3 regions of the Mesorhizobium sp. P3_B5 genome follow, and region 1 is predicted to be linked to each of the others. Evidence: predicted binding sites of a transcription regulator. Region 1 holds the regulator's gene; each other region holds the start of a gene.
What was found. Region 1 encodes PhoB, which activates phosphate uptake and scavenging genes when phosphate is short. Its sites were predicted from a motif close to TGTCATNNANCTGTCAT; they were not measured.
Positions count from the first base shown of each region.

Region 1 (3,248 bases):
TACCGGCCGGTTCGGCTGAGCGGTTCCGGCAGCGAAGTTTCAGGCACGAGGACTAGGATCATGGGTGAACATACCGTCGCATCTTTCGATGAAGAGCTGGGGCAGATCAGCAAGCTGATCCGCGACATGGGCGATCTCGCCGGCTCGATGGTCAGCGGCTCGACCAAGGCGCTGCTCAATTCGGACAACGCCCTGGCGCAGCGCGTCGTCTCCGACGACGCCATCATGGATGCGCGCCAGCGCGAGCTGGACGACCGCGCCATCACGCTGATCGCCAAGCGCCAGCCGATGGCCAACGATTTGCGCGCAGTGGTCGGGTCGATCCGCATGGCCGGCGACCTCGAGCGTATCGGCGATCTCGCCAAGAACATCGCCAAGCGCGTCGGCACCGTCGGCCTCAGCGTCACGCCGCGCGACCTGTCGCATTCCATCGATGCGATGGCTCAACTTGTGCTCATCCAGGTGCAAGGGGTGGTCGAGGAATATGCCGCCGCCGATGCGGCAGCGCTCGCCAAGCTCAGAAACGACGACGAGCGCATCGACGTCAAATACACATCGGTGTTCCGCGAGCTTTTGACCTACATGATGGAAGATCCGCGCAACATCACCGCGTGCACGCACCTCCTGTTCTGCGCCAAGAACCTCGAGCGCATCGGCGACCATGTCACCAACATCGCCGAAAATGCGTATTATGTTTTGACCGGCACGCAGCTGCCCGCCAATCGTCCGAAGCAGGACGAGACGGCGATGTCCGCGCCGGCGGCATGACGACAAGGGTGACCAGCCGATGATCGCGCCACGCATCATGGTGGTGGAGGACGAGGAGCCGCTAGGCCTGCTCCTCCGCTACAATCTCGAATCCGAAGGCTACCAGGTCGAGGTGGTGACGCGCGGCGACGAAGCTGAGATCCGCCTGCAGGAAAACGTGCCCGACCTGCTGGTGCTGGACTGGATGGTTCCGGCGGTTTCCGGCATCGAGCTGTGCCGGCGTCTCAGGATGCGGCCCGAAACCGAGCGGCTGCCGATCATCATGCTGACCGCGCGTGGCGAAGAGAGCGACCGCGTGCGCGGCCTCTCGACCGGCGCCGACGACTATCTGGTCAAGCCGTTCTCGACGCCGGAGTTCATGGCCAGGGTCAAGGCGCTGCTGCGCCGCGCCAAGCCGGAAGTGCTGTCCAGCGTGCTGAAGGTCGGCGACATCGTGCTCGACCGCGAATCGCACAGGGTCTATCGCAAGAAAAGCGAGATCCGGCTCGGGCCGACCGAATTCCGCCTGCTCGAGTTCATGATGCGTCATCCTGGCCGGGTGTTCTCGCGCAGCCAGTTGCTCGACAATGTCTGGGGCGAGACGATCTATATCGACGAACGCACGGTGGACGTGCATGTCGGCCGGTTGCGCAAGGCGGTCAACAATGGCCGCATGCCAGATGTCATCCGAACCATTCGGGGCGCCGGTTATGCGATCCGCGAAGACTAGGTCCCTCGGCGCGGAAGCGTTTATTGGTTGAATGCGTCCACTCCCGGACCTCACGCGTCGATGATTGGCTCAGCCCGCTCATGGCTTCGTCATCCTTGGGCGAAGCAAGGAGCGTAGCGACGCGGCGCAGACCCAAGGATCCATGCCGCGACCTCAAGGCGTTGCTACTGTGCAGAATTCTGCCCCGTTGAATTCTTTGACCGATTTCACGGCATGGATCCCAGGGTCTCCGCGACGGAGCTTCGCTCCTGCTTCGCCCTGGGATGACGACGTTGGGACGGCTTCGGCCAATCTCTAAAGTCGGCGACAATCTGCGGCATCAATGATTGACGTCGTCCTCAGGCCACGTCTTTCCCGATAGCGCCAGCCCGTGCCTGCCCGCCCGGCGCGAAGATCTCCTGGTCGACGAAGCTCAGTGCCCGCATGGCGCAGCCTTCGCGGATCAGTGGCAATTCGTTCGGTTCGGTGTCGAAGGAGATCGATTTCGAGTGCTGGCCGCCGGCGGTCTGGGCGATGGCCTCGCGCAGCGCCGGTTCGATCAGGTCGAAGGCGGCGGCGCTGACGCCGACCATGGCGACCGGCGCCGGATCGATCAGCGCAAACAGGCTGCCGAGGCCGAAGCCAAGCGCTTCGCCGGCCTTGCGGTAGGCCTCGCGCTCCGGTCCGTCTTTCTCACGTGCCGCGACGGCGAGCGCCCGCATGTCGGCGTCGCTGACATCGGCGACCGGCTCGGCGTCCTCGCCCAATTGCCTGGCGTTGCGCCAGATGGCGTAGTTGCCGGCATAGGCCTCGACGCAGCCGCGCCGCCCGCAACGACACAGCGCCCCGCCCGGGCGATGGATCATGTGGCCGAACTCGCCGCCCGAGGAATGGGTGCCGGTGAACAGCTCGCCCTTCAGCACCAGTCCCATGCCGATGCCGTGCGACAAAAGGATGGCGATGAAATCGTCGTGGTAGCGGACCGGATCGCGCCACTGCAGCGCCACCGCCATCATGTTGCAGTCGTTTTCCATGGTGGCCGGAATGCCGAATTCGCCTTCCAGTATGTCGGCGAAGGCGATGTCGGTCTGCGGCGTGATCGGCGACCACAGCATGGCGCGGGCGTGCGAATCGGTGATGCCCTGGATGCCCATGGCGATGCGGGCGACGCTGTGGGTGTCGAGGTCGGGATCCTCGAGCCGACGCCTGACTATGGCGACACATTCGCCGATCAGTTCGTCGCGCGGCATGGTCAGCGTGTCCAGCCGGCGCTGCTCTTCGGCCACCACCTGGCCGGCGTAGTCGATGACAGCGACGGAAAGGAAATTCAGCGACAGCACCACTGTCATCACAGCGGCTGCTTCCGGATTGAGCCCGAGACCGACTTGCGGCCGGCCGCGTTTCAGCGAAACAGCTTCGCTGGCCTTGCTCTCGGCCAGGATGCCTTCCCCGATCAGGTCGGCGGAGATCGCCGATATGGTCGAGTGGCTGAGGCCGGTGGTCGCCGCGATCTCGGTCCGCGACGGCTGGCCGGCGCGGCGCACGGCCGAAAGCACCATCGCCCGGTTGCGGCGGCGCAAATCGTCGTGGCGGATTCCAACCGACATCTTTTTTGTTTTCCTCCCGGTCGTCCTCGCGGCCTCTGATGATATTGAAGGCAGTCGGTGACACCGGCCAAATATTGGCAGAAGCCGGCGGCACTGTCATTATTTATTGCGAGCCTCGAAAAAAAGTCAGCGACACATCAAAATCCATCAGAATCGATGTTGACAGCGCTCCGACGTTGGACCAC
Region 1 is NZ_JBFUGR010000007.1:113,705-116,952, forward strand. Features, by position in the region: gene pstB (phosphate ABC transporter ATP-binding protein PstB) at 1-19, shown strand, start outside; gene phoU (phosphate signaling complex protein PhoU) at 61-768, shown strand; gene phoB (phosphate regulon transcriptional regulator PhoB) at 788-1,477, shown strand; gene AC1DVW_RS19280 (ROK family protein) at 1,816-3,063, opposite strand.

Region 2 (3,248 bases), on a different contig from region 1:
CCGCAATCTGAACCCCAGTCCGCTGCCCGACGGACGCACCGTGATACAGTTCCTGTACCATGACCTGCCGGCGACAAAGCGGTCCTGGTGGCTGATCGTCGAGAAGCAGGGTGATGTCGATCTGTGCTGGTACGATCCGGGATTTGACGTCGATCTCTACGTGTCGACCGACCTGTGCACCATGACCTCGATCTGGATGGGGCTGACGACAGTGCACAAGGAACGCGACAAGATCAGCCTGACCGGAGACCTCGATATCGCCGCCAAAATGCAGACCTGGCTTGGCCTCAGCCCGTTTGCGGTGATGCCGAAGCGTGCCGCGGCGTAGCTGACGTCACCGGCCTCTCGACTAACCGCTTGCAATTCGCAATCAGTTTGCTACAAAGAAGGCAATTGCAAATCACAATCGGTTATCTCGGAGGCACTCATGTCAAAGCTTCGCGTCAATGCATTCACCCTGTCGCTCGACGGCTACGGCGCCGGTCCAGACCAGACCCTGCAAAATCCGCTCGGCGTTGGTGGCGAGGAGCTGCACAAATGGATGACAAGCACCCGCAGCTTCCACCAAATGGTCGGCAAGGATGGCGGCACCACCGATGTGGACGACCGCTTCACCGTCCGCAGCTTCGACAATCTCGGCGCCTGGATCCTCGGCCGCAACATGTTCGGGCCGATCCGCGGCGACTGGCCGGACGACAGCTGGAAAGGCTGGTGGGGCACCAATCCGCCCTACCACGTGCCGACCTTCGTGCTGACCCATCATCCGCGCGCCTCTATTGTGATGGAGGGCGGCACAACCTTCCACTTCGTCACCGATGGTATCCATGCCGCGCTTGAACAGGCGAAAGCGGCGGCGGGCGGCAAGGATGTTCGCGTCGGTGGCGGCGTCGCCACCATCCGACAATATCTCCAGGAGAAACTGATCGACGAAATGCATCTGGCGATCACGCCAGTGCTGCTCGGTACAGGCGAGAACCTGTTTGCCGGCCTCGACATGCCCAAGCTAGGCTACCAGTGCAGCGAGCAGACCGCTACGCCGCTCGCGACGCATGTGGTGATCAAGCGGGCGTAATTACAGCTATTTCTCCCCGTCACTAGACGGGGAGAAGGAAGAACCCCTCAATATTTCTCCGGCACGTAAAGCTCGCGTGGTAGCGTCTGGCGCTCATATTCGGGGTTGAAGACGCGCTCGGGCAGCGTGATCTCCTCGTGTGGCACTTCCTCATAAGGCATCTGCTTGAGCAGATGATCGATGCAGTTCAGCCGCGCGCGCTTCTTGTCGTTGCCTTCGACGATGAACCACGGCGCTTCGGGAATGTTGGTGCGGGCGAAGGTCTCTTCCTTGGCCTTGGTGTACTGCTCCCAGCGCACGCGCGACTGCAGGTCCATCGGTGACAGCTTCCACTGCTTCATCGGATCGTGGATGCGCATCAGGAAGCGCATCTGCTGTTCCTCATCGGTGATGGAGAACCAGTATTTGACCAGCGTGATGCCGGAGCGGACCAGCATGCGCTCGAACTCCGGCACGTCGCGGAAGAATTCCTCGACCTGTTCGGGTTCGGCAAAACCCATCACCCGCTCGACGCCCGAGCGGTTGTACCAGGAGCGGTCGAGCAGCACGATCTCGCCACCGGCCGGCAGATGCGGCACGTAGCGCTGAAAGTACCATTGCGACTTCTCGCGCTCGGTCGGCGCTGGCAGTGCCACGACGCGGCAGATGCGCGGATTGAGCCGCTGGGTGATGCGCTTGATGACGCCGCCCTTGCCGGCCGAGTCGCGGCCCTCGAAAAGGACCACCAGCTTCTTCTTGTGATAGGCGACCCAGGACTGCAGCTTGATCAACTCGGACTGCAGGGTGATGAGGTCACGAAAATACTGCATGCGATCGATCGAAGGCGGATGCGCGTTCTTGTAGATCTTGGCAATCTCCATCGACAGCGCCGGCTCCGACATTTCCAGTTCGTAGTCTTCGTCGAGCGTGTCGGCCAGCTCCGCTTCAAGCCAATCCCTGGCTGGAGAATTCTGTTTTAACTCGGTCATTTGCGCTGCTCCGCTTGCCGGCTGACATGAAACCCTGAGCCGACTTGATATAGGCCGGTAGTGACGGTTTTATTGCAGCCACCGGACGCCGCAAATCCGCGAGGCATGGTCGATCCGTCGCCGTGGCATGGCGACAAGCCACTCATATTGTCCTACAAATGCCGAACCCGTTCGGGCTCCCCTGCCCTCCCCACCGAAATTGCGAGGATTTGACATGGAATACCGCACGCTTGGCCGTTCCGGCCTGAAAGTTTCGACGCTGACGCTGGGCACCATGACCTTCGGCGGCACCGGGCCGTTCGCCGCCGTCGGTAATTCCGACGTCGCGGAAGCCAGGCGTATCATCGACACCTGCATCGATGCCGGCATCAATCTCATCGACACCGCCAATGTCTATTCGAACGGGCTTTCGGAAGAGATCATCGGCGAAGCGCTCGGCGGCAAGCGCAAGGGCGATGTGCTGATCGCCTCCAAGGCGCGCATGCGGATCGGCAAGGGTCCGAACGACGAAGGCCTGTCGCGCTACCACCTGATCCGCGAGTGCGAGAAGAGCCTGAAGCGCCTCAGGACCGATGTCATCGACATCTATTTCCTGCACGAATGGGACGGCGTGACGCCGCTCGAGGAAACCATCGCCGCGCTCGACACTTTGGTGGCGCAGGGCAAAGTCCGCTATGTCGGCTGCTCCAATTATTCCGGCTGGCACGTGATGAAGGCGTTGGGGATCAGCGACAGAAGTCATCAGCCGCGTTTCGTCACCCAGCAGATCCACTACACGCTGGAAGCGCGCGAAGCCGAATACGAACTTCTGCCAATCTCGGTCGATCAGGGGCTTGGCGTGCTGGTATGGAGCCCGCTTGCCGGCGGATTGCTGTCGGGCAAGTACAATCGCGACAGCCCTACGGCCCGCCAGCTCAGCGGCTGGTCGGAGCCGCCGATCCGTGATGAGGACCGGCTGTGGCGGATCGTCGACGTGCTGGTCGAGATCGGCAAGAGCCGTGGCGTTTCGGCGGCGCAGGTGGCGCTGGCCTGGCTGCTCGGCCGCCCCGCGGTCAGTTCGCTGGTGATTGGTGGGCGCACCGAAGCGCACTTCAAGGACAACATTGCCGCTGCAAGCCTGGTGCTTGCCGAGGACGAGCGCGCCCGGCTTGACGCCGTCAGCAGGCCGCCCTTGCTCTATCCCTACTGGCACCAGCAGCTCACGGCAA
Region 2 is NZ_JBFUGR010000005.1:38,398-41,645, reverse strand. Features, by position in the region: gene AC1DVW_RS14380 (winged helix-turn-helix transcriptional regulator) at 1-328, shown strand, start outside; gene AC1DVW_RS14375 (dihydrofolate reductase family protein) at 428-1,072, shown strand; gene ppk2 (polyphosphate kinase 2) at 1,120-2,040, opposite strand; gene AC1DVW_RS14365 (aldo/keto reductase) at 2,255-3,248, shown strand, end outside.
Region 2: ppk2 (polyphosphate kinase 2) is a predicted target of PhoB. The motif match lies at 2,101-2,117, and genes of this name have one in related genera.

Region 3 (3,248 bases), on a different contig from region 1:
CGACACCGGCCCCGGACTGCGCGAGGACGACATGGAGCGCATCTTCGAGGAATTCGAACAATCCGACGGCACCTCGACCCGTGTGCATGGCGGCGCCGGCCTCGGTCTTGCCATCTCCAGGCGCCTGGTGACAGCCATGGGCGGCACCATCTCGGTGTCGAGCCGGCTCGGCGAAGGATCTGAATTCGTCTTCGAAATCCCGGCCATTGCGGCCACCGAGGCACCGCAAAACCGCCAGAGCATTCTATCGGGCCGGCACGCGGTGATCGTCTCGAAGAACGCCATCGAGGCCGATGCCATCGCCCGCACCATCCGTGCCCATGGCGGCGTCGTCAATCTGGCTGCTACCTCGGCCCAGGCGGCGCCTTTTGCCGCGGACTGCGACGTGCTTCTGATCGATGCAGCCATGGAAGACAGCGATGGACGGCTGCTCAAGCGCTTGCGCCAAAGCGGCTTTGCCGATTGCGAGGCCATCACGCTGATCGCGCCGACCGACCGCGGCATGCTTGGCGAATTCCGCGCCAGTGGCTACGCCACCTTCCTGGCAAGGCCGGTGCGCGGCGAGACGCTGTTGCGCGTACTTTTGACCAGCCATGCCCCGACGCTGCCCAAGCCGCAGCCGGAAAAACGCGGAGCCCCCTCCATTCGTACCCTCGGTGGTCGCCGGCAAGGCCTGTCGGTGCTGATCGCCGAGGACAACGACATCAACGCCATGCTCGCCCGCGCCACGCTTGTGAAGGCCGGGCATCGCGTGAAAGTGGTCGGCAACGGCAAGGCCGCGGTCGAGGCCGTCACCGAGGCCGGGCTCAAACATCGTTTTGACGTGGTGCTGATGGACCTGCACATGCCCGTCATGGACGGGCTGGATGCGATCGCCGCCATCCGCCGTCACGAGGAGGAAATGGCGGTGCCGCCGGTGCCGATCATGGTGCTTTCCGCCGACAGCCAGGAAAAGACCCGCCACGCCGTGCTCGCCCATGGCGCCAGCGGCTTCGTCACCAAGCCGCTCGACCCCGACGCTTTGGTTCACGCCGTCGAGGGCCAGGTAGCCGCCTGAATTGTTATCCGCCCTTTCGCTGCCCATATAATGTAGCCGCCTGACAGCCTTGGAGCGCCGCGTGTCTTGTGGGACGCGCCCAGACGTTGCAGCGCTTTTGGCTCGGCACATCATCCCTTGCGGAACCGAAGGCGAGCACGGCAAAAACTGATTCCGCTTGCCGAAGTCGCGCGCTGGCCAGCCGGCGAAGTATTGCCCAGAGCGCTGTATCACGGTACTGTCACAATCCTGTTGCACCTACACCGTATCCCCGTGCCAAGAGGGATGGCTCGAAGGAGAATCACTCGTGCATACAGTTATGCCGGAATGTGACACTCGGCCGAACGCCAGCAGCGCACTGCTCGCCGGGCGTAGCGCCGATTCCGTCATAAAAGGCGCTTCGCTCGGCCGGATCGGCAACCTCGAAGTGCGGCTCGCCCGCAACGAGGCCGAGATCGCCGCTGCCCAGGAAGTGCGCTACCGGGTATTTTATGACGAGCTTGGCGCCAGGAAGGACCTGTTCCAGGATCACCGCGACGCCGATCGGTTCGATCCGCTCTGCGACCATCTGCTCGTCTTCGACACCACGCTCTCCGGCCCCGAGCACCGCCGCATCGTCGGCACCTACCGCCTTCTGCGGCAGGAAATCGCGGCCACCGCAGGCGGGTTTTATTCCGAGGGTGAATTCGAGCTGACCAAGCTCATCGCCCGCCATCCCGGCCAGCGTTTCCTCGAACTCGGCCGCTCCTGCGTTTTGCCGGAATACCGCTCGAAGCGCACCATCGAGGCGCTGTGGCAAGGCATATGGGCCTATATCAAGCACTATGAGATCGGCGTGATGACCGGCTGCGCCTCGTTCCACGGCACCGTGCCGGCGGCGCATGCCGAGGCGCTCACCTATCTTGCCCATCACTGCCGGACCAACTCGGCCTGGGATGTACGCGCGGTCACCGGGCGCTATTGCTCCATGGATTTGATGCCGATCGAGGCCGTCAACACCAAGGCGGCCATCGCGGCGATGCCGCCGCTGGTCAAGGGCTATCTGCGCGTCGGCGCCCGCATCGGTGACGGCTGCGTCATCGACCGCGAATTCTCGACGGTCGACGTGTTCGTCGTGATGCCGGTCAAGGAAATCGGTGCGCGCTACGTCAACTACTATGGTGGGGAAGCCCAGCGCTTCGCCGCCTGACGCCAGCGAATAGCGAATAGCGAATAGCGAATAGCGAATAGCGAGAGCTACGCCGCAATCTTGCGGACTGCTATCCCCTATTCGCTACTCCCTATTCGCTACTCACTCTCAAGGAATATCCTCCGGCCGCCGTCCCGGCCGGCTCTTGTAGGACGGAAACGACCAGCCGAACTTGAGTGCCCCGCCGCGCACCAGGAAAGCCGCTGCGAAGCCGGCGAGGCCTGAGGCGAGTGGCGGCAGCCCAGCGAGATCGCCAAGCGTAAACAGCGTAGCTCCGGCAAGAGCGGCGGTGACATAGATTTCGGGTCTCAGCAGCACTGACGGCTCGCCGGCCAGAAGGTCGCGCAGAATGCCGCCAAAGGTGGCGGTGAGCACGCCGGTGATGACTGACACGACCGGAGAGCCGGTGATGGCCAGACCCTTGGCGGCGCCCATCACCGAGAACGCCGCGAGGCCGACAGCGTCGAGCCAGAGCAGCAATTTGTAGCGGGATTCGACACGGTGCGCGCTGAAGAAGACCAGCACCGCTACCACTGCGCAGATCAGCACATAATCGCGGTTGGCGACCCAGAACACCGGCAAATTGAGGATGACGTCGCGAAACGTGCCGCCGCCGATGCCGGTGACGCTGGCCAGGAACAGAAAGCCGATAATGTCGAGTTGCTTGCGCGAGGCGGCAAGCGCACCCGTCGCCGCGAAGACGGCGACACCGGCATAGTCGAGGAGGTCGATGGGGTTCATGGGCGAACAATGAAAGAGTGAATAGCGAATAGCGAATAGGCAATAGCGAATAGCACAAAGCCACGTGGCGGCTATTGGCTATTTCCCTATTCGCTACTCGCTATTCCCTACTCGCTTATCCGTTCAAGCGTCCCTCTCGGCCTCATCATTGACCGGCCCAGGTTCGACAGGCGTTTCGCTCGCCACATATTTGGGGCCGCCCTTGGCGACGCCGACCATGGCCGGCCGCAGCACGCGCTCGCCGATCGAATAGCCCGGCTGTACGATCTGGACGACGGTGTT
Region 3 is NZ_JBFUGR010000009.1:136,918-140,165, reverse strand. Features, by position in the region: gene AC1DVW_RS22135 (hybrid sensor histidine kinase/response regulator) at 1-1,057, shown strand, start outside; gene olsB (l-ornithine N(alpha)-acyltransferase) at 1,356-2,225, shown strand; gene AC1DVW_RS22125 (trimeric intracellular cation channel family protein) at 2,334-2,966, opposite strand; gene grpE (nucleotide exchange factor GrpE) at 3,090-3,248, opposite strand, start outside.
Region 3: olsB (l-ornithine N(alpha)-acyltransferase) is a predicted target of PhoB. The motif match lies at 1,276-1,292, and genes of this name have one in related genera.